Regions from separate parts of the Roseburia sp. AM23-20 genome, predicted to be linked through region 3. Evidence: a T-box and tRNA genes for the amino acid it is inferred to sense, from the RefSeq annotation. Region 3 holds a T-box; the other regions hold tRNA genes.
What was found. A T-box is a leader RNA that pairs with one kind of tRNA and senses whether it is charged. The one in region 3 lies ahead of leuS (leucine--tRNA ligase), so its partner is inferred to be a tRNA-Leu.
Positions count from the first base shown of each region.

Region 1: it encodes a tRNA-Leu, which carries the amino acid that the T-box ahead of leuS (leucine--tRNA ligase) is inferred to sense. The anticodon was not compared.
Region 2: it encodes a tRNA-Leu, which carries the amino acid that the T-box ahead of leuS (leucine--tRNA ligase) is inferred to sense. The anticodon was not compared.

Region 1 is NZ_QRHS01000015.1:62,466-73,122, forward strand. Features, by position in the region: gene DW650_RS12155 (efflux RND transporter periplasmic adaptor subunit) at 1-1,437, opposite strand, end outside; tRNA gene DW650_RS12160 (tRNA-Gly) at 1,678-1,750, shown strand; tRNA gene DW650_RS12165 (tRNA-Leu) at 2,011-2,093, opposite strand; gene DW650_RS12170 (hypothetical protein) at 2,241-2,495, opposite strand; gene DW650_RS12175 (S8 family peptidase) at 2,657-4,342, opposite strand; gene clpX (ATP-dependent Clp protease ATP-binding subunit ClpX) at 4,810-6,363, opposite strand; gene DW650_RS12185 (hypothetical protein) at 6,561-6,983, opposite strand; gene DW650_RS12190 (IclR family transcriptional regulator) at 7,079-7,861, opposite strand; gene DW650_RS12195 (bifunctional 4-hydroxy-2-oxoglutarate aldolase/2-dehydro-3-deoxy-phosphogluconate aldolase) at 8,152-9,114, shown strand; gene DW650_RS12200 (HIT family protein) at 9,203-9,619, shown strand; gene spoVAE (stage V sporulation protein AE) at 9,623-9,979, opposite strand; gene spoVAD (stage V sporulation protein AD) at 10,000-10,657, opposite strand, start outside.
Region 2 is NZ_QRHS01000012.1:62,201-72,857, reverse strand. Features, by position in the region: gene DW650_RS10700 (SseB family protein) at 1-148, opposite strand, end outside; gene DW650_RS10695 (cation-translocating P-type ATPase) at 238-2,859, opposite strand; gene DW650_RS10690 (methyl-accepting chemotaxis protein) at 3,014-4,702, opposite strand; tRNA gene DW650_RS10685 (tRNA-Leu) at 4,968-5,051, opposite strand; tRNA gene DW650_RS10680 (tRNA-Tyr) at 5,136-5,217, opposite strand; gene DW650_RS10675 (hypothetical protein) at 5,292-5,978, opposite strand; gene DW650_RS10670 (ATPase) at 5,980-6,381, opposite strand; gene DW650_RS10665 (DUF4869 domain-containing protein) at 6,371-6,823, opposite strand; gene DW650_RS10660 (glycoside hydrolase family 13 protein) at 6,911-9,079, opposite strand; gene DW650_RS10655 (sulfate adenylyltransferase subunit 1) at 9,543-10,657, opposite strand, start outside.
Region 3 is NZ_QRHS01000001.1:70,183-80,839, forward strand. Features, by position in the region: gene DW650_RS00335 (YhgE/Pip domain-containing protein) at 1-2,091, shown strand, start outside; gene DW650_RS00340 (hypothetical protein) at 2,147-2,569, shown strand; gene DW650_RS00345 (YhgE/Pip domain-containing protein) at 2,566-4,713, shown strand; gene DW650_RS00350 (permease) at 4,887-5,063, shown strand; gene ilvN (acetolactate synthase small subunit) at 5,181-5,705, shown strand; gene ilvC (ketol-acid reductoisomerase) at 5,776-6,798, shown strand; T-box leader at 6,915-7,161, shown strand; gene leuS (leucine--tRNA ligase) at 7,277-9,694, shown strand; gene DW650_RS00370 (MATE family efflux transporter) at 9,696-10,657, shown strand, end outside.

The DNA of each region.
Region 1 (10,657 bases), on a different contig from region 3:
ATCATTGTAATCAGAGTCATCATATTCCGCATCATCCGCAGAATCGCCATCGTCAGCTCCATCATAACCTGATCCATCTTCCATATCGCCATTTACATAATCCTGCATACCATTATCGTTCATCATTTCCGTATCGTACATTCCGTTTTCATACAACATTTCGGTTCCGTAATCAAGCATCTCTGTACCATCCTGATTGTACAACGGAGAAGAATAATCGACCTCGCTCACATCTGTCACCGTAGTTACTCCTTCATAGAGTCCTTCCATCGGCCATGTGATATAATCATCAAGTGAAAGACCGGATAAGATCTCATACTCTGCCAGATCCTCATCATATTCACCAAGTTCTACATATCGTTTTTCCAGACGTTTCTTATCATTTGCAGCCCAGACATAAGCACCGCTGTCATCCTGAACAACATAGTTTGAATACAGCCAGATTCCTTCTTTCTGCTGATCGTCCTGACCTTCGTCAAGTTCAATATATACATGCTGTCCTAACAGCAGTCCCTCTGCAGATGGAAGTTCCACATAAAACGGGTACTTTGTTGCAGAGACACTACTGTCTGAAGATGAATCGTCATCACTTTTCTGCACGTTATCTGTATCAATCTTTGAAATCGTTCCATTCCATGTCTGACTTTCATCCACCCTCGAACGTATGATGACCGCCTGTCCATCTGAGATCATCCATACATTCTGCTCATCGATACTTCCTTTTACACGGTATTCACCTGTCTGAAGAATCGTCATAAACGCAGCATTATTACCATTACTGTCTGTACCGTTCTCGTTGATTTCCTTTACCACGCCGGATTTTTTGCTGACAACAGACGATGCATCGATCTGGGCTTCATATTTTGATATTTCAAGGTTCTTGCTCTCAAGATCAAGTTTATTCTCCTCGATGGAATTTTCCTCCGACTGAATATCTGTCGTCAGTGAAAATTTATCGTCCTCATCTGTCGTTTTATTTAATTCATCGGTCAATGTGGCTATCTTTTTTTTGGAACTGTCAATCTCATTCTGGATTCCCTCGAGTTCAAGTTTTGCCTGTTTCACCTGCATCTCAAGTTCGCTGGTATCATAGGTAACAAGTGTCTGACCCTCTTCTACCTCATCCCCTACTTTTACAAGGATTTCTTTGATGGTACGCGATGAATCTACATTTACCTCATAACTGTCCTGCGATTCCACAACACCATTATACCGGTTGGTATTTCCCGTATATGTATTCATGATCTTAGAAACTTTCTCAACATATACCTTGTCATCCGATTTTCCTGACTGTAAAAACGGAATTTTCTCTGAAACTACATCAATTGCCTGTGTTGTCACATCTATAATATTGTCGCGATAATAATAACCGGTTCCTCCTACTGCTCCAATTACTGCAATGGCTACGACCGGAATAATTATTTTTTTCTTTTCCATAGTTCCTCCTTAAATGTACACTGTCTGCATCCTGATTATCAGACATTCCGTATTATAGCATTTTTCCTACTTAATATATAGATGAATATTATTAATTCTTTTTTAAATCACAGATGAACTTTTTCCCTTAAGGATTCAAAAAATATGATTGCTATTTAAAAAAAATTGTTGACAAATTGTTTTTGCCATAGTATGATATCAAATGTGTCTGACAGACAGATACAGAATAATTTCAGATATGCGCGAGTGGCTCAGTTGGTGGAGCACGACCTTGCCAAGGTCGGGGCCGCGGGTTCGAGTCCCGTCTCGCGCTCTCTTTCATCAAAAAAAGGACATCATTCAGATGTCCTTTTTTTGATAAATCGAGTCCTGCCGGACTCGAACTTTCGAGTTTCTTCGCTTCCGCTCCGGTCCGCGCATAGCGGACATCCACCGGATGTCCTGCGGCGGGTCGCTCTAGCGACATTATTCCACTCCGCCGCAGTGCGATCCTGCCCGGAGGGCTTTTTGATTCATAGGATGTAATTTCCTATGAATCAAGAAAAAGTCCAGTAAAACTGGACTTTTTTCTAATGCCGGCAATGGGACTTGAACCCATACGATGTTGCCACCGCCAGATTTTGAGTCTGGTGCGTCTGCCATTCCGCCACGCCGGCTTATTCTTTTTTAATCGCTCGAACAATAAACATCTTATCATATCATGTTACAAATTGCAAGCAATTTTATTTTAACATTTAGGGATTACTTTCCTGATTTCAGCAAAAATCCGAAGGTTCACACTCCCTTCGGATTTTTTACCATCGCTATTCTTCACCAACTCCACTGATCTTTGTCCTCTGCACACTTGTGACACCGTTCTCCACAGTCGTTGTTTCAAGATAAGTAATACCATTGACCACAACCGTCTTTGTTGTTGTAGTAGTTTCGTCATCACTGTCTCCACCGGCACTACCAGCAGCCCCGGTTCCGGATGCCTGCCCTGTCTGTCCCGCTCCGCCGGAAGCAGAATATCCATCAGACTGACCTGCTTCTGCTTCTGCTTTTGTTTTCTGGATCACTTTTAAGATATCGCCTTTCTCTCCCCGTTTGTATTCTTATTTTTATTTATATCGTATTACATTTTGAAGTTTATAACCAGTTTCACAAAAATTACATAAATACAGATAAACAATCTTGCTGTTTTTTCTAAACATTTTCTAAATAATATTTCGTCGTTTTATCACAGTCTCAGATTCTGAAATGCCCCATACACATCAAGTGTCCCATATCCCCACTCCCGGTTCGGATATGTCCGGTTTTCCGGTTTTGCAGTACCGCGGATCAACATGTTTTTGATAGATGTATGTGACATGATCGTATTATTCTGATCCACGATCGCCCACTGCATGATCTGCGCACAGGCTCCAGCTGTGATCGCTGCGGCTGCACTTGTTCCCGTAAAAGTGATAAAATTATTGCGAAGTCCGGGACCATAAACATCCACCGCCGGTGCCACAAAATCGGGTTTGATCTCTCCTGTCGTAGTATAACCTCTTCCGGAATCCGCATAGATACTGGTGTTCGATGCCTGATAACCGCCCACTGTGATGACCTGTCTTGCCGCACTGGGGGAAGTCAGTGTAATTTCCGGATTCGACCGAAGGAAAAAATTATTGCCATCTGTCATTTCTTTCAAAGGAAGCCAGAGATGATAATTTCCGGTGACAGTAAGCTGTGGAAAAATACGTATTGTCCAAAGTCCCGGTGTCGGTCTTATAAACCGGAAAAAAATCAGCTGGCTTGACGTTTCTTTCATATCGATCCGGTAATCTACCGTGATCGTCGTCCCCTCAAAAATAAAGTTAAACTGCTCTGATGCCCCACGGCGCACCGAAATCCGCGGAATCTGCTCTCCTGATGGTGAAATTACCGCAACCGCATACAGTTCCGGCGCAGATGCCCACAGTTCCACAAAAAAACCTTTCGTATTTTGCTCTACCGTGATTTCTGCATCCTCATGCTCCATCTCCCCTATGATACGTCCCTGAAAATGATGTCTTGCATTCGCCTCGTTTCCGGCTGCAACCACAACGACTCGTTTTCTTCTTCCGCACATATAATTAAGATAAGAAGGAAGAAAACCCTCACTCGCATGGCTCCCGGCACTGTTTCCTAATGCCATGCATATGACAAGCGGACGATTCAAAATATTTGCTGCACTGTTTAAATAAGAAACTGCCATCATAATATCATTTTCCTGATATGCCGGAACACCGTCTTTCACAAAAAAGAAATCCCGAAGATACTGCTTTGCCTCTTTTAATTTTATCATAATGATCTCAGACTGGGGTGCCGCCCCGATAAAATCACCGTTTTCACTCTCACTTGCACATGCCACTCCTGCAAGAAATGTACCATGTCCATTGGTATCACGCGACGGCACGATATCGTACGGGTCTTCTGAAAATAACGCCGCATTGATCTGTTCTTTTGTATACTCTGCCCCATATAAAATACCCGCTGGTGGCGTTCCATCCTGTATCGTCTGATCCCAGATACGGACGATCCGGCTGCTCCCGTCACTGTAGCGAAATGCCGGATTTGTATAATCAATCCCCGTATCAATAAATCCGATCAGCACACCGTTTCCCTTTAATGCAAGAACAGGCTGATTCTGCATTTTTAAAATACCGGACACCTCAAGTGCTGTCCGATCCAGCAGTCCATAACATTTTGGGATCTCAGAATAAGAATAACCGCCTACACTAAGCGGAGGTAATCTCTCCCTCGGATAATAATAGATATCATACCCTTCATCGATTCTCTGGATACAAGCCTCTGCGATCGTCTGTCCACTGGTTTCCTCATAAGATACGATAAAATCAAAAAAATCATCAGAATATACCTGTTCCCTGCAATCTGCCATAAATAAAAAAACTCCAGTCATCTATTCAATTACTAAATAGATGCCGGAATCTTTTACTTTAGAACCATATTTTTTATTTTAATTCGAACTTCTGCACAAGTTCATTTAATGTAACTGACTGTGCTGTCTCCTGCATCATAATCATCTCCGGAGATCGTGTCACCTGATGTAATAGATACATTACTGTCAATGTCCGCAACAAATACGCCCTAAATGTTTTATAAATTGAAAAAACTCCGGTCATCTGTTTATCGTAAAACAGATGCCGGAGTGCCCGTTACAGACTTATTTAATTGTATTATTCGAAAGCCGCGATCTCCGGAGCTTTCTGTTTCCCGATCTGTGGTTACTGTTCACACTTCCGGTGTGACCAACAACGATTACAGCCCATGAAAAGTGCCTCTTCGAGGCAGGGGCTGTAATCTCACAACAATATACACTACGGCGCATAGCTTGACAGCAAAGTGTCAAGCTTGCGTCTGAACAGCAGCAATCTGTGCACAGCCACGCATCGTAATAAGCGGACCGCCTTTTTTCTCCACATACTCTTTCGTAATGGTTACCATACCAATATTGTCATCTTTCGGAATTTCATACATGATGTCAAGCATAAATTCCTCGATGATCGCGCGAAGTGCACGCGCACCGACTTTCTTTTCCTTCGCCTGCTTTGCGATCGCCATCAACGCATCATCCTCAAATTTGAGTCTTACCTCATCCATGGCCAGCAGCTTCTGATACTGTTTTAAAATCGCATTTTTCGGTTCTTTCAAAATGCGTACCAGCATATCTTCTGTAAGTGCTTCTAGCGTAAACATGATCGGCAGACGTCCTAAGAACTCAGGTATCATGCCAAACTTACGCACATCTTCTGTAGTCACTTTCTGCAGGATATTTTCGTCCTGATCATATTTATCCTTTAATTCTGATTTAAAGCCGATCGACGCAGACTTATTGAGACGTTCCTTAATGATATCCTCTAACTCCGGGAATGCACCTCCACAGATAAAAAGGATATTCTTTGTGTTGACCATAGTCATCGGCACCATGGCATTCTTGCTGCTGGCTCCGACAGGCACCTCAACTTCTGCACCCTCTAACAGTTTTAACATTCCCTGCTGTACGGACTCACCGCTGACATCACGCTGGTTCGTATTGCGTTTCTTGGCGATCTTATCGATTTCATCGATAAAAATAATACCGTGCTCTGCGCGCTCCACATCATTATCTGCTGCGGCAAGCAGCTTACTTACAACGCTCTCGATATCATCACCGATATATCCTGCCTCTGTCAGGGATGTTGCATCTGTGATGGCAAGCGGCACATCTAAAAGTTTTGCAAGTGTTTTCACCAGATAAGTCTTACCGGAACCGGTCGGTCCGATCATTAACATATTGGATTTTTCAATCTCAATACCATCCTTCTCATCTGATGCGATTCTCTTATAGTGATTGTAGACAGCAACAGACATAACCTTCTTTGCGTGCTCCTGTCCTACTACGTACTCATCTAACGATGCCTTGATCTTATGCGGTGCCGGGATCTTTTTGATATCAAGCACCGGCTCTTTATTTTCTTTTGGCTTTTTCTTTTTGATCTTCTGGTTATTCGGAATAAATCCCTGCATCCCCTGAAGATCTGACAGATTGATCATGCTGATATTCGGCATCTTGCCCATATTCATGTTCAGCATATCATCCATGGAAAATCCTGTCTGGTTCATACTGTCAAAAGTTTTCTGCATGCAATCCTGACAGATACAGATATTATTCGGTATCCGTATCATCTTTCCTGCAATATGTTCCGGTCTGCGGCAGATATAGCAGATATCTTCGTATTCCGTTTCTTTCTCCTCCGGTGTGTCTGCATTTGTCACTTCTGCCTCTGCGGTTTCTTTTTCATGTTCTGATACATCATGGGTATCACTACTGTTTTCCTGTCCGTTTATTTCGTCCTTTGAACTTGTAGAAACTGTTGTTGCTTCATCCTCTGTTACTTCTCTATAATCATTATTATTCATCTGAAAATCTCCTAAATCATTCCATTCATCTATCTTTAAAACAGACTTATTTAAGACATTGTACCGCAAAATATCTGCAATCACAAGGAAATCAGGAAGATTTCATTTTTATTTAAGGATTTCTGCGAATATTCTGTAGCAGAAAAAATCCGGGCATTCCTTTCACCGAAAGGTCATACCCGGAGATTCCACATCCGTTATCTTGCACTGTTATCAGTAGCATTTCCACTATTGTTATTATTTCCGGTTGCATCATCCACACCGTTTTCAACACCGTCGATAATATCTTTTCCCGCATCACCGATGCCGTCTACTACATCATCCACAACAGCACCACCGTCTGTGTCATTGCCATTGTTATTATTTACGGTTCCATTCGTGCCATTTGCGTTGGTATCATTCATTGTATCAGTTCCATTCACATTGGTATCATTCATACCATTTTCGGTAGCATTAACACCATTTTCCGTGTTACCTTTTACCTGATTTTCCGTACCTACAGCCGGATTATTTCCATTGTTATTGGTATCCGTGTTGTTACTGTTTGTGCCGCATGCGGTCAGTGCACTAAGAGACAATGTAAGCACCAGGCATGCCGCAAGCATTTTGAATTTTTTCATGGTCATTCTTCTCCTTTACTTTACAAGAAATTATTTGTAACCGCTCAAAAACTCTCTGAACCATTACCTTTTCAAGGATAGTATGACCAACTCTGCTATTTTCTATACCAGCCTAATTCCATGGATAATTCTTCCTGTACTTTTTTGACATCCACAGACAGCTCTTCCACGCGCTCTCGCGTCATCCGGCTGGTCGGACCGGAAATACTGAATGCATATTTTACTTCATTATGATAATCACGAAGACTCGCCGCGATGCAGCGCACACCTTCTTCATTTTCTTCATCATCAAGCGCATATCCATTCTTTTTTGCTTCTTTTAACACCCGAAGCATCTCATCATAATCTGTGATCGTATGCTCTGTCTTTTTTTCGATGATACTCTCATTCCAGATCTGCTTCACTTCTGATTCCGGAAGTTCTGCCATGATCGCTTTACCCACACCGGAACAATACATCGGATGCACCATACCAACATGGGACACCATGCGGATCGTACCAATCTTTGCTTCTATTTTATAAATATATAAAATATTATTTCCTTCCCGCTGCACTAAATGCACCGTTTCCCCGCTGATATCTGACAAACGTTCCATATATGGTTTCGCGACCTGTAAAATATCCATGCGGTCAAGCATTTTTCCTGCCATGCTTACTATTTTATAGGAAAGCATATACTTCTGGGATACCTCATCCTGCTTTGCATATCCCATATAGACTAAAGACATCAGAAGGCGATGTACCGTGCTTTTGTGAAGTCCTAACGCTGTGCTGATCTCCATCAGTCCCATCTCACCGTGATCGGCTAACATCTCCATTACCTGAAAAATACGTTCAGCCGACTGCACCGGATTTTTTGTTTCTTTCTGTTCTGCCATAATTACCTCATATTCTATGTAAGGTATCAGTTATTTTTCCAATACCTGTCTTTTAGGTTTCATAATTCACATTATTGTTTCATTATATGAAACCATATGACATCATAACATGACCTTCCAATAAAAGTCAAATTTTTGTTTTTTGCAAAATACAACATTTTCTTTCCCTAAATTATTGACAAGGCATTTTGTAATGTTATAATACTATTGTACCGTTGTATGAAACAATGTTTCATATTGTGAAACCAATTTAAGAACCTTAAAATTATTCAAAATAAAGGAGAAGAATTATGAACAAAGTATTAGAAGAGTTTTCCAAAATCGGTATTATCCCGGTTATCGCACTTGACAATGTAGAGGATGCTGCACCTTTAGCAAAAGCATTATGCGACGGTGGTCTCCCATGTGCAGAAGTTACTTTCCGTACAGCAGCTGCTGAGGAATCTATCCGCATCATGTCCGAGCAGTTCCCGGAGATGTTAGTAGGTGCAGGTACTGTTCTTACCACAGAGCAGGTTGACCGTGCTGTAAATGCAGGCGCTAAATTTATCGTAAGCCCTGGTTTAAATCCAAAAGTTGTAAAATACTGTGTAGAAAAAGGAATCCCGGTAACTCCTGGATGCTCTAACCCAAGCGACGTTGAAGTTGCGATCGAACTTGGTCTTGACGTTGTTAAATTCTTCCCGGCAGAAGCTGCAGGCGGACTTAGCATGATCAAATCCATGGCAGCTCCTTATACCAAAATGAAATTCATGCCGACCGGCGGTATCAATGCAAAGAACTTAACAAGCTATCTTGATTTCAAGAAGATCATCGCATGTGGTGGATCCTGGATGGTTAACAAAGACATGATCGCAGCAAAAGACTGGGCTGGCATCACAGCTTTAACAAAAGAGGCTGTTTCTACCATGTTAGGTTTCAAACTGTTACATGTAGGTGTAAACAACGCTTCTGAGGAAGTAGCTGCTGCTGAGTCAGCAAAATTCGCAACTTTACTTGGTGAAAACGTAAAAGTTGGAAACAGCTCCATGTTCGTAGGTTCCCTGATCGAAATGATGAAAAATCCGGGACGTGGAACCAATGGTCATATCTGCATCCAGACTAACTACTTAGACCGCGCTATTTATCATCTTGAGAAACGTGGTTTCGTATTTGACGAATCTTCTTTCAAATACAATGACAAGGGCGAACTTACTGTTGCCTACTTAAAAGACGAGATCGCAGGTTTCGCAATTCACTTCAACCAGAAATAATTTTAAAAAATCAGGTCTGCACCGGTCTATGATTTGTGCAGACCTTTTTTTCAATGTTAAATAAAAAAACAGACACGGGAGGTTTCTTATGGATCAGAATTGTGCATATTGTATGGAGGGCGAATTAGTTGCCCAGTTTGGTATTAAAATCTGTGAACTGCCAAGTTCAAAGGTATATCTTTTTAAAGAGCAGAGCCACAAAGGCCGTGTAATCGTTGCACACAAAAAACATGTCAGTGAGATCACCGAGCTGACCGCCGAAGAACGTGCTGCTTACATTGAAGATATCAATCATGTGGCAGAAGCACTTCACAAAGCATTTCACCCGCAGAAAGTTAATTATGGTGCTTACGGTGATACAGGTCATCATCTGCATTTCCACCTCGTTCCAAAATATACAGACGGTTACGAGTGGGGAGGCACATTTGCCATGAATCCGGGAGAAAAATTCCTGTCAGAGGAAGAATATGCCACATTGATCGAAGAGATCAAAAAATACTTATAAAGTCTATTTTTTCATCTTAGGCTGAAAAATAATACTTGCAAGATATGCAAAGACCAGTGCCGCTGAAATACCAGCGGCACTTGCTTTTAAGCCGCCTAAAAAGATCCCAAGAAAACCATATTCATCTACTGCTTCTTTCACACCCTTAAACAAGGTATTTCCAAATCCAAGCAACGGAACACTTGCTCCCGCTCCTGCAAATTCAATAAACGGCTGATAAATTCCCAACGCTCCAAGCAGCGCACCAAGACACACCAGCATGACCATAATTCTGCCCGGAAGCATCTTCGTTTTTTCCATTAAAATCTGTACCAGTGCACAGATCGCACCTCCCACCCAGAATGCATTGACATAATCCATGATTTTTTCTTTCCTCCTTTTTAATCTGCATGCTCGATCACAACACCATGTGCGATTCCAGGCACCGTTTTTCCCTCATTAAAAGATACCGTGGAAAGCAGTGCACCGGTCGGTACGAATAAGATACGGCGTAATTTTCCCATCTCAACCTGCTTTAAGAAATGTCCTGCAAGTGTCACGGCAGAGCAGCCGCATCCTGAGCCTCCGGCGCCGGTTTTCTGTGCTTTACTCTCAAAGATCAGCATACCACAGTCTAAATGCTCCTGGCTGATATCATATCCTTCTTTCTTTAAAAGATCGATCAGTATCTCCTGTCCCACACTTCCAAGATCCCCGGTAATAATTTGATCATAGTCCTCCGGTTTCCGTCCGAAATCTTTGAAATTCTGACAGATCGTATCTGCTGCCGCAGGTGCCATTGCTGCCCCCATATTCATGGAATCTTTAATTCCATAATCCATGATCTTACCGGTCGTGATTCCAGTGATACAGGCACTGCTTTTCCTTTTTCCAAGCACATACGCACCACTCCCTGTCACCGTCCATGTTGCTGACATTGGTCTCTGGTTTGCATATTCCAGCGGAAACCGGAATTGTTTTTCGGCACTTGCAAAATGACTCGACGTCATTGCCACAACGTAATCTGCATATCCTGCCGCAACACACATTGCACCAAGT
Region 2 (10,657 bases), on a different contig from region 3:
CCTGTAACATTGCCGGCACAAACAGCTTTGTCGGACGAAGCAGATTCAGCACTGTGGTAAGATTCTCTTTCGTGCGGTCTGCGGCATATTCCTTAATGGCCTCCTCAAGTCTGTCGTTCGTGATTTCCATTGTCATTTTCTCTTCCATAATTTCCAATATCCTTTCCTGCAAAAACCTGCCCAAAACTTACGGACACCTCATTATACCACACCCCCCGTAAAAAATGAATGTTTTTTTTAGCTCCACCGCCCACCAGACGATACCGCCTGCTGATCTTTTCCCTTTAAATTTTTCTTATCTCTTTTTTCTCCCAGACAGCCTCCCAATACTAACAGTTCATGCCCGAGTAAAGGCATGGCTGCAAGTACCAGCAGTTTTACCCATTCAAGCAGTGTTAATCTGCAGGTTCCAAACAGATTAACAAAATAAGGAACTTCCGTCACAAGAAGCTGCAGTCCTGTTCCGATTGCGAATGCAGCAATCATTAACCTGTTTTCCAGATGGTTCATCTGAAACAGCGATGTTTCAACATCACGCATACCGATCGCATGAAAGAGCTGAGACATACCAAGTACCGTAAATGCATAGGTCTGGCAGCGGCTTAAAAGCTCTGCATCTGCCAGAAGCAGCCTGATTGCTGCCGGTGTGACCGTGCTGCCCGCCCCAAGCAGGATTCCCACCGGAAGCTGCAAAAACGCTGTCATACTGATAAATGCGATCAATGCCCCATAAAAACAGGTACAGTTTAACCCACCCCCTGCAAACAGACTCTCATCCTTTCCGCGCGGTGGTCTGTCCATGTAACTTTTATTTTCTTCCTCATCCACACCAAGCGCCAGTGCCGGAAGCGAATCTGTGATCAGATTGATCCATAGAATATGACTTGATTTTAACGGTGCCGCAAATCCGCAGGCTACAGCCGCAAGCATTGTTATGATCTCCCCGAAATTAGAAGACAACAGAAATATCACAGATTTCCGGATATTCTCATAAATACATCTTCCCTGCGCAATGGCTTTTGCGATCGTCGCAAAATTATCATCCGTCAACACAATGTCCGCTGCATTTTTCGCCACATCCGTTCCTGCCTTTCCCATAGCGATCCCGACATCTGCTGCTTTCAATGACGGTGCATCATTGACACCATCTCCTGTCATTGCAGTGATCTCCCCGTTTTTCTTACATGCCGCCACGATGCGCACCTTATGCTCCGGCGAAACATGGGCAAACACACGCACCTTTTTTATTTTTTCTGCAAGCATTTCATCTGTCATATCCGTTAACGTTTCTCCCGAAATGCACTCACTTTCTTCCGATGCAATGTGCAGTTCTTTTGCAATCGCAAATGCCGTATCGATCCGATCCCCCGTGATCATGATCGTTTTTACCCCTGCACGGTAAAACTCCATTACAGCCTCCTGTGCCTCCGGACGTATGGGATCAGCCATTCCAACAATTCCCAGAAAAGTCAGCCCGTTTTCCTTTAAACCGTCAGCCGGATTTCGCATCCCAAGTGCCAGTACCCGGAGTGCATCTTTCGTAAACGTACGGATCACCTGATCGATTTCTTTTCGTCTCTCCGGGGTCATCGGCACACGCTCACCATCTTTCATCAGGAATGCAGCACGCTCTAATATTTCATCCGGGGAACCTTTGGTATAAGAAATTTTTTCTTTTTCTCCCCGGTGTAATGTCGTCATCATTTTCCGGTCGGAATCAAACGCGATTTCCTGTATTCTCGGAAAACTTTCTTCTAATCTCTCTCTCTGCAGATCAAATTTTTCCGCCATATCAAGCAGGGCAAGTTCTGTGGGATCTCCGATCCGTTCCCCACGGACAGACGCATCATTGCAAAGGGTATATCCCTCCAGAAAATATCTGTTTTTTCTGCGGTTGAGATTCTTTGGTTCGCAGATTTTTCCATCTGTATAACATCTTGTCACAGTCATACGGTTCTGCGTCAGTGTTCCCGTCTTATCCGAGCATACCACGCTCACACAGCCTAATGTCTCCACACTCGGCAGTCTTTTTACGATCGTATTGACCTTCACCATACGTGATACCGAAAGTGCAAGTACCATCGTAACGATCGCCGGCAGACCTTCCGGAACTGCAGCAACCGCTAATGATATTGCCGTGATCAGCATTTCTGCAACATTGCGCCTCTGCAAAACTGCCATGACAAACAACAGGATACACAAAAAGACAGAAACGGTACCAAGGATTTTTCCAAGATCCGCCAGCCTTTTCTGTAACGGCGTCAGCTCCGTTTTTGTCCCGGAAAGCAATTTTGCGATACCGCCTATCTTCGTATCCATCCCTATCGCAGTGACGATTCCTTCTCCACGTCCATATGTAACATTAGTGGTCATATATGCCTCATTTTGATCCGTCGTATTTTTAGGAACCGGAACAGATTCGCCGGTAAGCGCTGACTCCTCGATCTTTAAATTGACAGCCGATATGATCCTGATATCTGCCGGCACCTGTCTGCCTGCTTCAAGGCAGACAATATCCCCCGGTATCAGATCCGATGCCGGAATCTCATGGATTCCATCCTCATCATGGAGCAGTGCATGCGGACTTGTCATTTTTTCCAATGCCTCTAATGCCCGCTTTGCCTTCCCCTCCTGGATCACTCCGACTATGGCATTTAAAAGCACTACTGCAAGTATAATGCACATGTCCCCAAATTCCTGCAGCAGAAGAGATATTGCTGCCGCCGCAAACAAAATAAAAATAAGCGGATCATTCAGCTGTTCCACAAAACATGACAGCATCGATTTTTCTTCTTCTTTATCCAACAGGTTATATCCCCGTTTCTGCTCTTTTCGCTGTTCATTTGACTTTTCCTGCATCATAGCCTCCCTACCGCATACTTTTCACATCAAGGTTCTGCCAGGGGCTTTTTGATTCATAGGACGTAATCTCCTATGAATCAAAAAAGCCTGCCCTCATAATCTGTGATTACCACATCTTATGAGGACAGGCCATGATTCATGACAATAGATTTTATTTTAATACAAACTTGCCAACGATCTCACGCAGATTATCTGCACAGGAGTAACATTCAGATACCATATCATGTGTAGCGCCTGTTTTTTCAACCATACCGCTTGTTTTTTCAGCAATATCGGATACACCGACTGCGGCTTCGCCCACAGTATCATTGATGCCGCTTAACGCCTGTGCGATCGACTCAATCAGATCTGAAAGCTGCAGCATGGAATCTTTTACCTGATTCATGTTAGACTTGAATACATCTGCATCTTCCTGATACTGTTCGCCAACCTTTTCAAACTCTTTATAATCTTCAATTACATTCGTTTCCAGAAATTCTGTCGTTTCACCCAGACACTCTGTCATATTGCCAACTGCTTCATTGACGGCTTTTACAATATTACCGATATCAGCGATTGCTTTTGAAGTCTGGTCTGCAAGGCTTCCGATCTCTGTCGCAACAACTGCAAATCCACGTCCTGCCTCTCCGGCTCTTGCAGCCTCAATACTTGCATTCAAAGCTAAAAGTCCGGTCTGCGAAGAGATCTCCATAATGGTATTGGTCAGTTCATTGATCTTTTCAACTGCCTTTGATCCCTCGATCGCCTTTTCGGATTTCTCTTTGACACTTGTATACATGTCCATAGTACGGGAGCTCGCAGTTACTGTTTTATTGCGCAGATTCTTTGCTCTGTCCATAACTTCATTGGAAACATCTGCACCTTTTTCTGCCATCTCTGTAAGCCGCTCAGCTTCATCTTTCATGGTACCGACATTCTCATTGATATTTACAGTAGTTGCGGCTGTCTCCTGCATGCCTGCTGCAAGCTGCTGGCTGGTTGCTGAGTTATCCGAACACATATGGTCTACGGTCTCAGTTACCTGTTTTAATCCATCTACATTTCCGGTGATCTGCTGGCTTGCCGTATCAATATTTGCAACCATTTCACGCAGATTCTTTCTCATGATACGAAGTTCACGCGCCATGAAACCGGTTTCGTCTGTTCTTTTGCACAGACCATCACTTTTTGCATTGTGACTGAAATTCAGATTTGCAGTATTCTTTATAATCTCTGTCAGGCTTTCAAGCGGTGCGCAGATAAAACGGCTTAACACATAGCCAATGATCACACATACAACAAGCGTTATCGCTGCTGTGATACACATAGAACGGATCATCTCATTGACCGGCTCTACAATATCACTCTTATCAGCCGATACGACCACGATCATGTGATCCGGTGTCAGGGCATACCCTGCATACTTGATTGCACCATTAAAATCATATTCAACAACAGCATCCTCCGGAACGGTTCCGGATGCAAGCTGTGATACCACACCTTTAATAACGGGATTTTCAACCGTTTTTCCGATCTTGTCTGCTGTCGGATGATAAAGCATTGTGCCATCCGCTGACACCAGATAAGCATATGCACTGTCTACGCCTTTCATGCTGATATCACTTACAACCCTAGAAAACTGTTCATCCGTTGCTATCTCTGCCGGAATATTTCCAATCGTCTGCGCTCCCATCTCTGCCAGACTTAGGATGTAATGCGCATTGACTGTCTCAACAACATCACTCGACTTTGAACTGGCATTGATCATACTTCCCACCAATGATACAACAACAATAAAAACGGCAAGGAGTGTAATTTTTGCCGAAATGGAATGAATGAATGTAACTTTTTCCTGTTTCATCGTACCTTTCTTCCGTATCAAATCTGAACACGGTTTTCCCTTCTTATAGTATAAATTGAATAATTGCATTATAGCACAAATCCACCAATAGTTAACACCCTATTTGCGCTAAAATTTTAAAATGCCCGATCGGTGCTGTTTACAGCTAACTTCTTCTCCGCAAGATGCCCATCCCGCCCGGAGGGCTTTTTGATTCATAGGACGTAATTTCCTATGAATTAAAAAAACACCGGTTCTAAAACCGATGTCTTACTTCTCTCTATAATGCCGGCGACCGGAATCGAACCGGTACTGTATTTCTACAACAGGATTTTAAGTCCTGCGCGTCTGCCAGTTCCGCCACGCCGGCATTTTTCATATGTACTGCCGCCTATGTTCGAAGACTTTCACTCACGAGCTACTTAAAAATGTCATCCTACCGGACAATACATAATGGGCAGAGGTGGATTCGAACCACCGAAGCAAATTGCAGCAGATTTACAGTCTGTCCCCTTTGGCCACTCGGGAATCTGCCCATTCACCAGATACACAAAATGCGCTCTGACAAGAAAAGATTATAGCATAGTGGCTTCTTTTATGCAAGCATTTTTTATCCTTGAATTTCCGTAATAATTGATAAAATTTTCTTTATTTCCTCCGACTGTATCAGCATACGCATCTTCCCACTTCCATCCTCAACCTCAGGCTTACCACACCTAAGACTATCCGAATGCTCCGACACACAACAATCCTTATACCAACACTCACCCATAAGAGAACCCTTAACAGACCATTTCTCGTTTTGCGTAAATTCACCTGCCAATGATTTCATCACCCGCTCCGTAGAATATCTGTTAAAACCAGCTATATACTGCAATGTCTTCTCGTCATCAATCTTTAATAAATTGATTCTATGGTTCTCAACTGCTTTCAAAACCTCTTCACGAATTTTAATTTTATCTGTCTTTCCAGTGCCTGTCCACTCTACAAGTTTATCAAATGCAAGAATCAGGTATTCAAAGCAAATCATATCCAGAATTATAATCTTTCCTTCTGAACTTTTTTCTATTGATTTCAACACACGATATTTATTCCGAATATCCTGATTATCAACCACATAATCAAATGCAATATAATATTTATCATCATCTTTAATATCTAAATCCAATACTGCATCCAACAATCCCTGATTGCTCCCCTTGCTTTCAACTATAAATTCATCATCAAAGAAAAGTTGATTAACCAATTTCCAGAAATGAAGCCCTGCACCGGTATCTTCTGTCCATAAATACTTCATATCACAACTCCTCTTCCAGTGTTATCTTATTATTATCAAACTTCAAAACCTTGAAACTCTGATCTGATACATTCAGTCCATCACAATTCCGTAGGAAAAGCATATATTGATTTGATAATTCAAAATTAATAAATTTTCTAACTTCATCATTTATCAGATTATCCGCATTATCTACCACAATAAAGCTATCTCTGCATTGCTTTATTGATTCTGAAAAATTATCTGACCTGTAATTAAATAATTTGATAGCCCTGTATTCATCCGTAAGTCTTACATCTTCCAATATTTCATAAAGTACTGTTTTACCAACACCGCTATCGCCCCCAACAAGCGTTATTCTGTCATCGAATTCTAAATCGTATGAAAATGGATCTGCTTTAAATGTAATACTCTTATAAATCATCTGCCTCTCTCCTCTCATACTCCTTACTCCACCAGGCATTATAACCCCTTCCTCCAATAACAATATCAGAACCATTAAATCTGATTTTTACATCATCTGGTATGTCAAACAGGGTTGGTCTTGACATGTATATCTTTATATTGTCCATTGTAAAAATGATTTTAAGTACATTCGGACCACATTCCTCTGCATTTACTACTTTATCCGGATGCTTCACAATATTGAGTAATGTCTTGCAGCCTGATGACAGATTACGGATCGTACCTAAGCCATATTTTGTTTCTATGTGCTTATCTGGAGTCAGTTTTGCCCCATCCACCTGTCGAATTAAATCAACTTCATTCTGTGACATTTCTTCATTACCTGTATTTAAGTTGAAATACAAGTCGTTCTGAAGTATCCAGTCTTTTGAGTCTCTTTTTTCTGTATATATATCTATCATTCGACGTAACTCCTTTCCGTTGTCCCTTTCCAGTCTTTTCTAATTCCCCGAAAAATAATGCACTATTCTTTTCTATCTTCTTTGTAGTTAGTCTCTTGTTCTGTCATACATCAGAACAACAGCAGAATATTTCTGCATGCTTACTTTAAGCACTCCATCCACTACTTCATAATTTTTCGGCATCAGGGAATAACCTGTCTCATTTGAAATGATCACACGCTCTAATACCGCATTTTTCGGTATACCGCACTGCCATACCTCAAGCGTTACATCACGTTCTTCCTCTTTATTATTTACCAGAACAACAAACTGCTGACTGCGGTTAAATCTTGCGTAACAAAGCAGATTATCATCTGCTCGCAGATTACCATCTGCATTACTGCCTGTATGATTTCCGTTCGCGGAAGTTCCATTTAAAAACATGAGGGAGCCGGTGCGGAGTGCCTCGTTTTCTTTGTGGATATGGATGATATCACGGTGAAAATCGATCAGAACGACATCCTCTTTTCCCCATGGATAGGTACGTCTGTTATCCGGATCTGTAAATCCGCAGAGTCCCGCCTCGTCTCCATAATAAATCGTCGGTGCTCCCGGCCATGTCATCTGAACAACGACCGCCTCACGGAATACTGCCGGCTTTATTCCTTCCTCAGCGGCTGCGGTACCAAGTGCTGCTGCACGTCCCACTTTTTCATTGGTTCTTGTCATAAATCTGGAATGATCATGATTCGAAAGCTCATTCATGGCACACAAAAGCTGTGATGTCTGGAAGCTTGCCATATAATGACGCATGGAACCCTCAAAATCTTTCAAACTTCCCTTTAACTGTGGCTTTGATTCATCACTGTGTTTTTCCATACCGGTTAAAAACCATGTCAGCGGCTCCATGAACGCGTCATAATTCATAACGGTATCCCACTGGTCACCTTTCTGCAGCCATTCTTTTGGATCACCGTAATGTTCTGCCAGAATAATTGCATTGGGATTTGCTGTTTTTACTGATTTACGGAAATCTCTCCAGAACTTATGGTTCATTTCCGGGGAATGTCCTAAATCTGCAGCAACATCAAGTCTCCAGCCATCTGCATTGTATGGCGGTGATACCCATTTTGCTGCAACACGCATAATGTCATCATACAATTTTTCAGAACCTTCATAGTTGAGTTTTGGCAGCGTATCATGCCCCCACCAGCCTTCGTAAGTCGTATTATAAGGCCATGCAAACTGATCCTGAAAGCCAAAGAAATTACGATATGGACTGTCTTTTGAAATAAACGCACCATCCTCATAATCCCCGCTTACCTGATAGATTTCCTCCCGGTCAAGCCACTTATTGAAAGAACCACAATGATTAAATACACCGTCTAAGATAACTTTCATGCCGCGCGCATGAATCTCTTTCACCAGCTCTGCAAAAAATTCATTGCTCGCCTCAAGATTTTTCTTATTCGTTACACGGTTAATATAGCGTGTTGCTTTCCGGTTATCACTCACGCCATCTTTTAACAGTTCTCCACCATCCTCTACGATTTTACCGTAATGAGGATCTATATAGTCATAATCCTGAATATCATATTTGTGATTGGAAGGTGACACAAATAATGGGTTAAAATAAATTACTTCCACGCCAAGATTCTGCAGATAACCCAGTTTTTGTCTGACTCCCTCGAGATCTCCACCGTAAAACTCTGCGACAGAAAAATCAGACGGACACTGATCCCAGCTATCCATCTTTCTGCTGGTAGAACGGATATAATAATACTCATCCGTCAACACATCATTTGATGTATCACCATTATAAAAACGGTCAACTAAGATCTGGTACATAACAGCACCTTTTGACCAGTCCGGTGTTGAAAATCCAGGAATGATACAGAAACGGTACTCGTCACGTTTTTCCTTGCTGATGCCATAACGGTCATAATACACATTTAACATACCGCTTGCTACCTTAAAATAATAGTAAAACGGTTCCTCACCAAGCGTGATCTTTACCTCATAATAGTCAAAGGCTCCCTCGGTCTCTGTTTTTTTCATTTTATATTTTTTATCTTGCGTGCACAACCAGACGATATCGACATTGTCACGTGCTGTACGGAACCGGATCGTCACTTCTTCACCGGCTTTTGGTTCCACCGGCTGTCTGTAATCTGCCGTTCCATCTGAAAATAGCGCATTCTTTTTCAACAGTGGACGCATCTGCATAATATATCTTTGTATACGATTTAATTCATAAACTGATTCTTCCTGATTCATAAAATATAAATTCTCCGATAATCAGAGAATTTTCCTCCTCATCTACGAAAATTTACGAAAATTCTATTTTATTATAACACAGAATGGTACTTTAGCAATGAAAAAATCCAAGCACATACCTAATATTTTTATAGCACATTATCCTCTGTTAGCCAATTATTTTATCCGATATACAGATGATAGCAAAAGATCATATTTATTACGATGTCTACTGTACTTTTGCAAATAAAAAAAGATAGCTATCGGCTAGCTATCTTTTTAGGAGAAGGTATTTTTACTATGGGGTATAGCAAAAACTATATATAATGTATTGGGGGGTTTTTACAGTAATTATAATAGCATGAGCGGCAGGATAAGTGTGCACAAACTTAAACTTTTTTTACGGCTCAAACTATACAAAATAAACAGTACCTTAGTACCAGCTTTTGAACTGGTACTAAAATTTTGCACAAACGATTGCGCATCAGATTTCCCAATAGTTTTCATGGAAGATCACTTTGCGGTAAGTTCCGAATGTCAGCCAATGATTCCAGAACTCTGTATCTGCCTCTCCCTGTCCATATCCATCTAAGAATGTCTGTAAGTCTTTCTGTGATTTTACATTCACTGCAAATCCTCTTCCATTTACAACCGGAACACCTGAGTAACGGTATTCACCTAATGGAAGGATCGCTTCGATCTTATTGTCACGCACCTGTACTGCAACCTGGTCTCTTAATATCAGAATATCAAAATACTCCGGATATTCATAAGTTTCACTCTTTGTCGGGATCTCATCGCCTACTGTGTATGTTTTCTGTTCCGGTTTGTGTTTTGCAATGGAAGATTTCTCCATGTTATAGTAGAACTCTTCAAAGATATCTCCCCGTGCCTTTAAATCTCCATAAACAAATACCGGCTCATCTGTCTCATTGCCGCTTACAAACTGCTCTACAACACCGCAGGCAGACGTCATGTTCGTCACACGGTCGATTAAGATCAGTTCGCCCATAGTCTTATGTTTCTTAAATACATCAAGCGGGATCTTTTCATCCAGCACGATATTGCAGACTGCGATCTCATTCTTTCCTAATGTATCGGTTGAATGATGTTCTCCGGTATTCACATCGATCTTATATGTGATCTCTGTTACGGTACCTGTGATCAGTTTCGTTCCAAGTTTGATAAAGTAATCGCCACCTGCTGACAACTTATTATCATCCATCCACAAAAGTGTTGTGGTAAATTTCTGTGCTGCCGTAATGCCGCTGCCATTTTCCAGCACACATCCTCTTGATACATCGATCTCTTTATCTAACTGAATGGTAACCGGCTGTCCGGTCTGTGCAGTATCTGCCTCTTTTCCGGCTACCAAAATACTTTTTACATTGGCTGTCTCATTGCCCGGTAATACGGTTAATGTATCACCCACACGCACTTCGCCTGCCTCAATCTGTCCCTGGAAACCGCGGAACGTATGGTTTGGACGGCACACACGCTGTACCGGCATATAAAATCCCTGCTCTTTTGACTTTTCTGTCACATCAACTTCTTCGAGATAGGTTAAGATCGGTTCTCCTGTGTACCATGGGATATTAT
Region 3 (10,657 bases):
TGGGATCCGTATGCGAATACAAAAAATATCAAAATTGCGGTAGCTACGGAAGATGCAGGATATCAGATGGATGATGGAACCACTGTGAATATGGGTGATTCGGTCATTGAGAGCTTAAAGGAAAATGATAAGATCGGATGGGTATTTACAGACACGAAAGATGCGGCTTTAGAAGGCGTCTATAGTGGCGAATATTATGCGGCAGTCATCATCAGTTCTGATTTTACATATAGTATGTATAACGTGTTCCGGGAAGATTTTAAGGGGCCGACTATTTCTTATTATGAGAACGAAAAAAAGAATGCCGTAGCAACAAAGATCACGGATTCTGCAGTATCAACCTTAAAACAGAGTATCAATGAACAGTTTATAGAAGTGCTTGCAAGCAATATATTTGAGCAGACAAATCATATTTCAGAACAGATGGAAGAAAATGATAAGTTTGCCTATTTTCAGAGTAAACTAGAGAACCTGAATGAAAATCTGATCGGGTACAGTAAGATGATCGACACATTTATTGCCGGCAACGGAGAACTTTCACAGGCAGTTGCAGAGGCAAAAGGCAGTATTCCGGGTCTCAGTAATAAAGTATCAGATGGCGCAAAGAGTTTTGGTACGGCAAGAAGCAGTCTGGATGATACAAAAACGTCATTAAATTCGTTCAGTGAAAATGTAAATCAGACAATGACAAGTATCAATGACTCTATGAACAGGATTCGGGACAGCATTAATGCAACGAATCTTGCAGGAGATGCACAGCAGACGGCGGACAGTCTGAATCAGGCGGCATTGGACGCAGTGGAATTGCAACGGGAACTGAACCGTCTGCAGGAACATTTAAAAAAGGTGATTGTTGAGGAGAGCGTGTCGGATGATGACCGTGCTGTCATTCAGAAGATCATTGAGACGATAGAGTCGATCAATGGTGGCGCAACGGATATTGAGAAGGCAATCAGCAGCATTAACCAGATCGCAATGGGATTTTCAGGAGATTCCCAGACGGATGCGATCAATACGCAGGTGTCAGGAAGTATGGTTGCAGATGCGATCAATCAGTCTTTGTCGGATATGACACAGGTTTTAACTACCTGTTCCCAGGCAATCGCAAATATGCAGGAGATGTATACGACAAGTCTTGTCCCACAGTTAAATAATGTGATCGACAGTATGAGTCAGATGTTAAATAATGTATCAGATATTCTGACCAGATTAGATGACACTTTAGGAGATATGAATTCTGTATTTTCCGGAATTGAGACAACTGTGACAGGTGCAAATGACAGTTTAGAGCAGATTCAGACTGTTATTGACGGGGTAAGTGAAAAATTAACGAAATTGTTAGAACGTCTGAATTCGGTTGAGGATGACGAAAAGGTACAGGCGTTTATCGAGTTTATGAAGGGTGACCCGGAAGGCTATGGAGAATTCTTCTCACAGCCGGTGCTGGTTACAACGGAGGAAGTTTATCCGATTCCAAATTATGGTTCAGCAATGACACCGTTTTACTCAATTCTTGCAATCTGGGTTGGAGGAACAATCCTTGTTGCCCTGATCAAGGTAAAAGCAGAACCAAAAGATTTAGAGAATGTAAAATCATATCAGCTCTTTTTCGGAAGATATCTGTTGTTTTTTGTGATGGGACAGTTACAGGCGCTGATCATAGTATTAGGAGATATCTATATCCTGCACTGTCAGATTTTGTATCCGGGATGGTTCTGGCTGGTTGCTTCACTTGCCAGTGTTACGTTTACATTACTGATCTATTCCCTTGCACTTTCGTTTGGTGATGTGGGAAAAGCCCTTGCGGTTGTGATCATGGTAATCCAGATCGCGGGTTCAGGAGGAACATTCCCAATTGAACTTTTGCCGGCGGTTTACCGGAATATATACATATTTTTCCCGTTCCCGTATGCAATCAATGCGATGCGTGAAACGATCGGTGGTATGTATGGCAGCGACTATATGAAGAATCTGTCAGAATTGATGATCTTTGCCGTCGTAGGTCTCTTGATCGGACTGGTGATCCGTATTCCATTTGTGAAACTGAATCATTTTGTGGAAAAACGAATGGAAGATACAAAAATGATGTAACAGAAGCATAACGAAAAATAATTTTGTTATAGATAGCAGAATTGGAGAAAAAAGAATGGAAGAAAAAAGCAGATACGAGGAAATGTACGGAAAACTCGTTGCGTACGAACAGAATATCCATTTACAGAATCAAAAACGGATCAAGATCGGTCTTAAATGTATTGCAATCATTCCGCCTATATTTTTGATCCTTTTATTCTGGACAGACAGTAACAAGGTAGTTTTCCTGATCTTATGGATCGTATCATTATTTGCACTTGCAACTTATCTGATCCTTGTCGAGTATGTAGATTATAACCTGCAGGAAAAATTAAATGAGCTGCGGGATGAAGAGGATAAATCTGTGGATGTTCTTATGGGAAAACAGCTTGATGAAGTTGAGGAAAATATTAAAAATGCCATTCAGAAATTGGACGAAAAGTTTAATTCTGAGGCAGAGATTCAGAAGATAGCAGAGAACGAGGAGAAAACGGAATGAAAAATATATTTAAAATCTTTATCTCCGATATGAAAAGGATCTTTCAGAACGTGGTTGCTGTTGTGGTTATCATGGGACTTTGTGTGATTCCATGCCTTTATGCATGGTTTAATATACTTTCAAACTGGGATCCATACGGACCAAGTGCAACTTCAAACCTGAAAGTTGCAGTGGTATCCGAAGATGAAGGTGTGAGTGTGGCTGGTATTTCTGTCAACATTGGTTCATCTGTTGTCGAAGCGTTACAGGAAAACAAAGCTATGGGCTGGGTATTTACCGACACATCTGATGAGGCGGTAGATGGCGTTTACAGTGGCGAATATTATGCAGCTCTTGTTATCCCGGACGACTTTACTGAGGAAATGATCAGTTTTCTTGGCGGGCAGATTGAACATCCGGACATCATCTATTACGAAAATGAAAAGAAAAATGCAATAGCTCCTAAAATTACATCAAAAGCAAAAACTTCGGTTCAGGAACAGGTGAATTCAAGTTTTGTGAGCACACTTGCAGAGGCAATGATGCAGGTTGGGGATGCAGTTGCAGGGACGGATGTTGACGGAGGTTCTCTTGCAGATACGATTACGCAACGGCTGAATGACGTAAGTGGTGATCTGCAGAGTTACATTAATATCCTGAATTCATTTGCAAGTATTTTAAATTCTGCACAGAGTATTGTTGCGACCAGTCAGGTCATGCTTCCGGGACTTGATTCAATGGTTTCCACCGGTCAGGATACAGTAAACAGCATGGAAAGTCTGATCCTTGCCGGAAATGCGACGACAGATACGGTGACGCAGATGGTTACATACAGTTTTGATCTGGTTGAGAACAGCTTAAACAATGTGTCAATGGTTGTGTTAAATGACATGGAAAAACTGCAAAAATACGAGGATGCAGCAGGAAACGGACTGAATGCAACAATATCCGTGGTACCTTATCTGGAAAAAATGTTTAATGATTCAGTTTCGAGCTGGGAGGGCACAGCTGATGATGAAACGAGGATGCAGATTCAGAATGTCCGTGACAGGTTAAAGATGATCGAACTTGAACTGAACGGACTTGCAGAAAATGGAACTGCAACAGCGGAAGATATCAGTACCTTAAAGAGTCAGATAACAACAGAGATCGAAAACTGTAAGACAGCGCTGGATGCATTGAAGCATGCATTTGAGTATTCTGTAAAACCGCAACTTGACTCTACAATGAATGCAATGCAGAATTCCATGATTGCGACAACATCGATTTTAAATGGTATCAATGCAGATTTTGGTGATGTGGAAAAAGTACTTTCAAAATACGAAGATACACTTGCAAACGGAAGTGCAGATTTGTATGAATCACTGGAAATGGCACAGGAATTATTTAATAAACTTACGCAGATCATCACAGATTTTACGACACTGCGTCAGGATGAACAGTACAAACAGTTTATGGAGATACTCGAGACAGATCCGCAGCAGCTTGGAAACTTTATCTCATCTCCGGTAAACCTTGATACGGTTGGAATTTATGAGATTGAAAATTATGGATCTGCCATGGCTCCATTTTATACGATACTGGCACTGTGGGTAGGGGCTCTGATCCTGGTGGCGATCATTCATGTAAAAGTAGAACCGGAAGAAGGAATCACAGATATCAAACCATACCAGGCATATTTCGGGCGTTATATTCTCTTTTTCCTGGTAGGGCAGGTGCAGACGCTGATCACAGTACTTGGAGATCTGTTTTATGTAAGGATACAGTGTCATAATCCGTTTTTATTCTGGGTTGCTGCCGCAGTCAGCAGTTTTGTTTTCACACTGTTTATCTATTCACTCACGGTTGCATTTGGAAATGTCGGTGAGGCACTTGCGATTGTTGTCATGGTTATTCAGGTAGCCGGTGCGGGTGGAACATTCCCGATTGAGACGCTGCCGCAGGTTTACCAGTCGCTTTATAAATACCTGCCGTTCCCATATGGAATGAATGCCATGAGAGAGACAATTGGCGGAATCTATCAGATGAATTACTGGATCTATGTCGGAAAACTTGCAATTTATCTGGTTATTTCACTGGTCATTGGACTTCTTGTAGCGATACCGTTCCGCAAATTGAACCATATCATTGAGAAGAGCAAAGAAAATACAGAGATTATGATATGAGTAAGCAATGAGCAGTGCCACATGAAAGTAAAGCAAAAAATGGCTGCTTGCAGACATTTTTTTGCTTTATTTTCATGTGATAGGGCAAATGCCCGTCAGTCCGGAAAATCATTGATTTTTCGGACGTGCACTGCAATCTAAAGTTTTGTGATATAAGATATAGGGAGTAAAAAATGTTATTGATTCGGATGGTATTACTTTTTACAGGACTTCTTATGGCAATCGTGCCAGGAGTATGTACAAGAAAAGACCAGAGGGGTGATCTGAATGCCGAAAAGCGGATCAGACAGATTGGTGTCTGGTTTGTTGCTGCTGCGGTTATATGGATCATTACCGCAAAATTTATCTGAAAATGAGACTATGTTTTTGACTGGACAAAAAAATTGTTTATTGACAAAAAATTTCGATGTGATATCATAGCTTTAGTGTGATGTGTGATTAAAGTATTAAACTATTGGAGATGCAGAATGAGAAAACAGGTATTATCTCTATTAGTGGAGAATAACCCGGGTGTGACAAGTCATATTTCAGGACTTTTCAGCAGAAGAGGTTACAACATTGACAGTTTTTCTTCCGGTGTGACCGCAGATCCGAGATATACAAGGATTACGATCGTTGCGACCGGTGATGAGCAGATCTTAGAGCAGATTGAGAAACAGCTTGCAAAGTTGGAAGATGTTGTTGATATCAAAAAACTTGAAAATGGCTCGTCAGTGACAAGAGAACTGATCTTGGTTAAGATTCGTGCGAAAGATACAGAACGCCAGCCAATCTTAAATGTAACGGAGATCTTTCATGGAAAAGTTGTAGATGTGACCCATGATTCGATGGTGATCGAGCTGACAGGACATCAGGATAAGTTAGATGCTTTCCTTGATCTTTTGTCCGGATATGAGATATTAGAGCTTGCACGTACCGGACTGACCGGATTGTCGAGAGGCATTTCCGATGTCGTTATGTTAGACGAAGACGGCAAAAGAGTATCATTATAACAAAATAAGCAGATAAGAATATGCAAATGCATATTTTTTATTAAGAAACCAAAACTGGAGGAAATTAATTATGGCAGCAAAAATATTTTATCAGGAAGACTGTAACCTTTCACTTTTAGACGGAAAGACGATCGCAATTATCGGCTACGGCAGTCAGGGACATGCACATGCATTGAACTTAAAAGATTCCGGATGCCATGTTATCATTGGTCTTTATGAAGGAAGCAAATCCTGGGCAAAAGCTGAGAAGCAGGGATTTGAAGTATATACAACAGCAGAGGCAGCAAAGAAAGCTGATATCATCATGATACTGATCAACGATGAAAAACAGGCAGATATGTACAAAAAAGATATCGAGCCAAACCTTGAGGCAGGCAATATGTTAATGTTTGCACATGGTTTCAATATCCATTTCGGATGTATCGTACCTCCAAAGGATGTAGATGTTACTATGATCGCTCCGAAAGCTCCGGGACATACAGTACGTTCTGAGTATCAGGCTGGAAAAGGAACACCTTGTCTGATCGCTGTTGAGCAGGATGCAACAGGAAAAGCACAGGATCTTGCATTAGCATATGCACTTGGTATCGGTGGAGCAAGAGCCGGTGTTCTTGAGACAACATTCCGTACCGAGACAGAGACAGACCTTTTTGGTGAGCAGGCAGTTCTTTGCGGTGGTGTCTGTGCATTAATGCAGGCAGGTTTCGAGACATTATGCGAAGCTGGTTATGATCCAAGAAATGCATACTTCGAGTGTATCCATGAGATGAAACTGATCGTAGACTTAATCTACCAGTCAGGTTTCGAGGGAATGAGATATTCTATCTCCAACACAGCAGAGTATGGTGATTACATTACAGGACCGAAGATCATCACAGAGGATACAAAGAAGGCAATGAAACAGATCCTTTCCGATATTCAGGATGGTACATTTGCAAAAGACTTCTTACTGGATATGTCTCCGGCAGGACGTCAGGTTCACTTCAAAGCTATGAGAAAGAAAGCTGCAGAGCATCCATCAGAGCAGGTTGGTAAAGAGATCCGTAAACTGTATAGCTGGAACAATGAAGAAGATAAATTAATCAACAACTAATTTTGAATCGATTGAAAGAGTCATCACATAGTTACTGTTTGTGGTGGCTCTTTTTTGTTTCAATACTTGACAAAAACAGGGTATATGATAAAATAAATCATGTTGTGAATAAAATACATCAGACTTTGATAAGGAATAGTAAGAATTTTTTGCTTTCTCAGAGAGCTGCCGGATGCTGTGAGGCAGTAAAGTGAAATTCCCAACTCACCTTTGAGTCCTTTTGCCCAAGCTGCCAGTTACAGTGAGTAAGCAAAAGCGTGTTGTCCGCGTTAAGGATCATAAGAGCGTATTTTTATTTTCTATGAAATCATAAGAATACGAATTAGAGTGGTACCACGGAGTAAGACAGACTTCGTCTCTAAAGATATTTTTATTTGAAAATATCTTCCGAGACGAAGTTTTTTTTCGCAAAACAAGGAGGAAAATCCTCTGCTCGTCAGAGAACTCGCATTTTCCTTCGGAAAACAAGGAGGATTATATGTCAGAACTTTACAATCACAAAGTCGTTGAGAAAAAATGGCAGAAAGTCTGGGATGATAATAAGGCTTTTGCTGCGACAGACGACTACAGCAAACCAAAATATTACGCATTGGTAGAATTTCCGTATCCGTCAGGACAGGGACTTCATGTAGGTCATCCGAGACCTTATACAGCACTTGATATTGTTGCAAGAAAGCGCAGAATGCAGGGCTATAACGTACTTTATCCGATGGGATGGGACGCATTCGGACTTCCGACTGAGAACTATGCGATCAAAAATAAGATTCATCCGAAGATCGTAACTGAAAACAATGTAAAACGTTTCAAAGAGCAGCTTCATTCTTTAGGCTATTCATTCGACTGGGACAGAGAGATCAACACTACAGATCCGAGTTATTACAAATGGACACAGTGGATTTTCTTAAAACTATTTAAAGCAGGACTTGCTTACAAAAAAGAGATGCCGATCAACTGGTGTACTTCCTGTAAAGTAGGCCTGGCAAACGAGGAAGTTGTGAACGGTGTCTGCGAGCGTTGTGGTGCTCCGGTTGTCCGCAAAGTAAAGAGTGAGTGGATGTTAAAGATCACTGATTATGCTGAGAAACTGTTAGAGGGCTTAAATGATGTAGATTATATCGAGCGTGTCAAGGTTTCCCAGAAAAACTGGATCGGTAAATCACAGGGTGCAGAGGTAGATTTTGCGATCGCCGGAAAAGAGGACAAACTCCGTGTTTATACGACACGTTGTGATACATTATTTGGTGCTACTTACATGGTTGTATCCCCGGAGCATCCGATCATTGATAAATATAAAGACGAGTTAAAGAACTGGGATGCGATTGCTGCATACCGTGAGGAAGCTGCAAAGAAATCCGATTTTGAACGTTCAGAACTTGCAAAAGATAAGACGGGTGTGGAGATTGACGGTCTTATGGCAGTCAATCCGGTAACCGGAAAAGAAATCCCGATCTGGATTTCCGATTATGTATTAATGTCTTACGGAACAGGCGCGATCATGGCAGTACCGGCACATGATGAGAGAGACTGGGAATTTGCCAAAAAGTTCAATATTCCAATGGTACAGGTTGTTGCAAAAAATGGTGAGGAAGTTGACATCAACGAAGCGGCATTTACAGATGTTGCAACCGGTGTTCTGATCAATTCTGAGTTCTTAAACGGACTGGAAGTAAAAGATGCAAAGGCAAAAATGATTGCATTTTTAGAGGAAAAAGGCATTGGTACAGCAAAGACCAACTATAAATTAAGAGACTGGGTATTCTCACGTCAGCGTTACTGGGGTGAGCCGATTCCGATCGTTCACTGTGATAAATGTGGTTATGTGCCGATCGATGAGAGTGAACTGCCATTGATGCTTCCAGAGGTAGAAAGTTATATGCCGACGGATAATGGAGAGTCTCCACTTGCTGCGATGACAGACTGGGTAAATACAACCTGTCCTTGCTGTGGTGGTCCTGCAAAGAGAGAGACAGATACCATGCCGCAGTGGGCTGGATCTTCCTGGTATTTCTTAAGATATACCGATCCGCATAATGATGAGGCGCTTGCAAGTCCGGAAGCATTAAAATACTGGATGCCGGTTGACTGGTACAATGGAGGTATGGAGCATACAACACTTCATCTGTTATATTCCAGATTCTGGCACAAATTCCTGTATGATGAGAAAGTAGTTCCATGTCCGGAGCCTTACCAGAAACGTACATCCCATGGTATGATCCTTGGTGAGAACGGAGAGAAGATGTCAAAATCCAGAGGAAATGTCGTAAATCCGGATGATATCGTAAGAGAGTATGGTGCAGATACATTAAGAACATATGAAATGTTTATCGGAGCATTTGATTTAAGTGCATCCTGGTCTGAGGATGGTGTAAAAGGCTGCCGTCGTTTCTTAGAGCGTGTATGGAAGTTACAGGACATCATGACAGATGAAACCGGATATTCCAAAGAACTTGAGACAAAGATGCATCAGACCATCAAGAAAGTCAGCAGCGATTATGAGAATCTGAAATACAATACCGCGATCGCTGCAATGATGGCTTTGATTAACGAGTTCTATAAGAAAAATGCTGTGACTAAGGGCGAGTATGAGACACTCTTAATTCTGTTAAACCCGGTTGCTCCGCATATCACAGAGGAACTCTGGCAGATCATTGGCGGAACAGGTTATGTATACCAGCAGAAATGGCCGGAATTTGACGAGGCAAAAACAGTTGAAAATACGGTTGAGATCGCAGTACAGATCAATGGAAAAACGAAAGGAACATTGGCAATCGGCAGAAATGACGCAAAAGATGATGTTATTGCAAAAGCAAAAGAATCAATTGCAGATAAGCTGACTGGAAACATTGTAAAAGAGATTTACGTTCCGGGAAGAATTGTCAATATTGTAATGAAATAAGATGAAAAAAGGAACAAACTTATTAGAGGGTTCCATCTGGAAGGGGATTGTGTCATTTGCAATCCCCCTCTTTTTAGGAAACCTGTTTCAGCAGTTATATAATACCGCCGATTCTCTGATCGTCGGTAATTTTCTTGGCAGTGATGCTCTTGCAGCTGTCAGTTCTTCCGGTAGTCTGATATTTCTGATGGTCGGTTTTTTTAATGGAATTGCAGTTGGTGCCGGCGTTGTCATTTCGAAATATTTTGGAGCAGCAGATTATGAAGGATTGAAAAAAGCGGTACATACCAATATTGCATTTGGTCTGGTGTCCGGCTGTATTCTGACCGCGATCGGGATGATCCTAGCTCCCCAGATCCTTGTTCTGATGGGAACGCCGGAGTCGGTACTGCCAAATTCTATTGTATACTTCAGGGTATATTTTGCCGGATCGATCGCTTTTGTTATGTACAATATCGTGATGGGGATTTTGCAGGCAGTCGGAGACAGCAGACATCCGCTTTATTATCTGATTTTTTCATCCATCGTTAATATTATACTGGATTTATTATTTGTCGGATTGTTAGGATTTGGTGTCGGTGCTGCAGCACTTGCAACGATTATTTCACAGTTTTCCAGTGCATTTTTATGTATGATGCGTCTGATGCGGACCAAAGATGTTTATCAGGTGCAGATCTCGCAGATACGTTTTCATAAGGGAATGTTAGGACAGATCATAGGGATCGGACTGCCGTCCGGTATGCAGAATTCCATCATTTCATTTGCAAATATTATTGTACAGACGAATATTAACAAATTTGGAGTGATGGCGGTTGCAGGATGTGGTGTTTATTCAAAAATAGAAGGCTTTGCATTTCTGCCGATCACCTGTTTTGCTATGTCACTTACAACATTCATCGGACAGAATCTTGGCGCGAGGCAGTACGACAGAGCAAAAAAAGGTGCGTATTTTGGCATTACCTG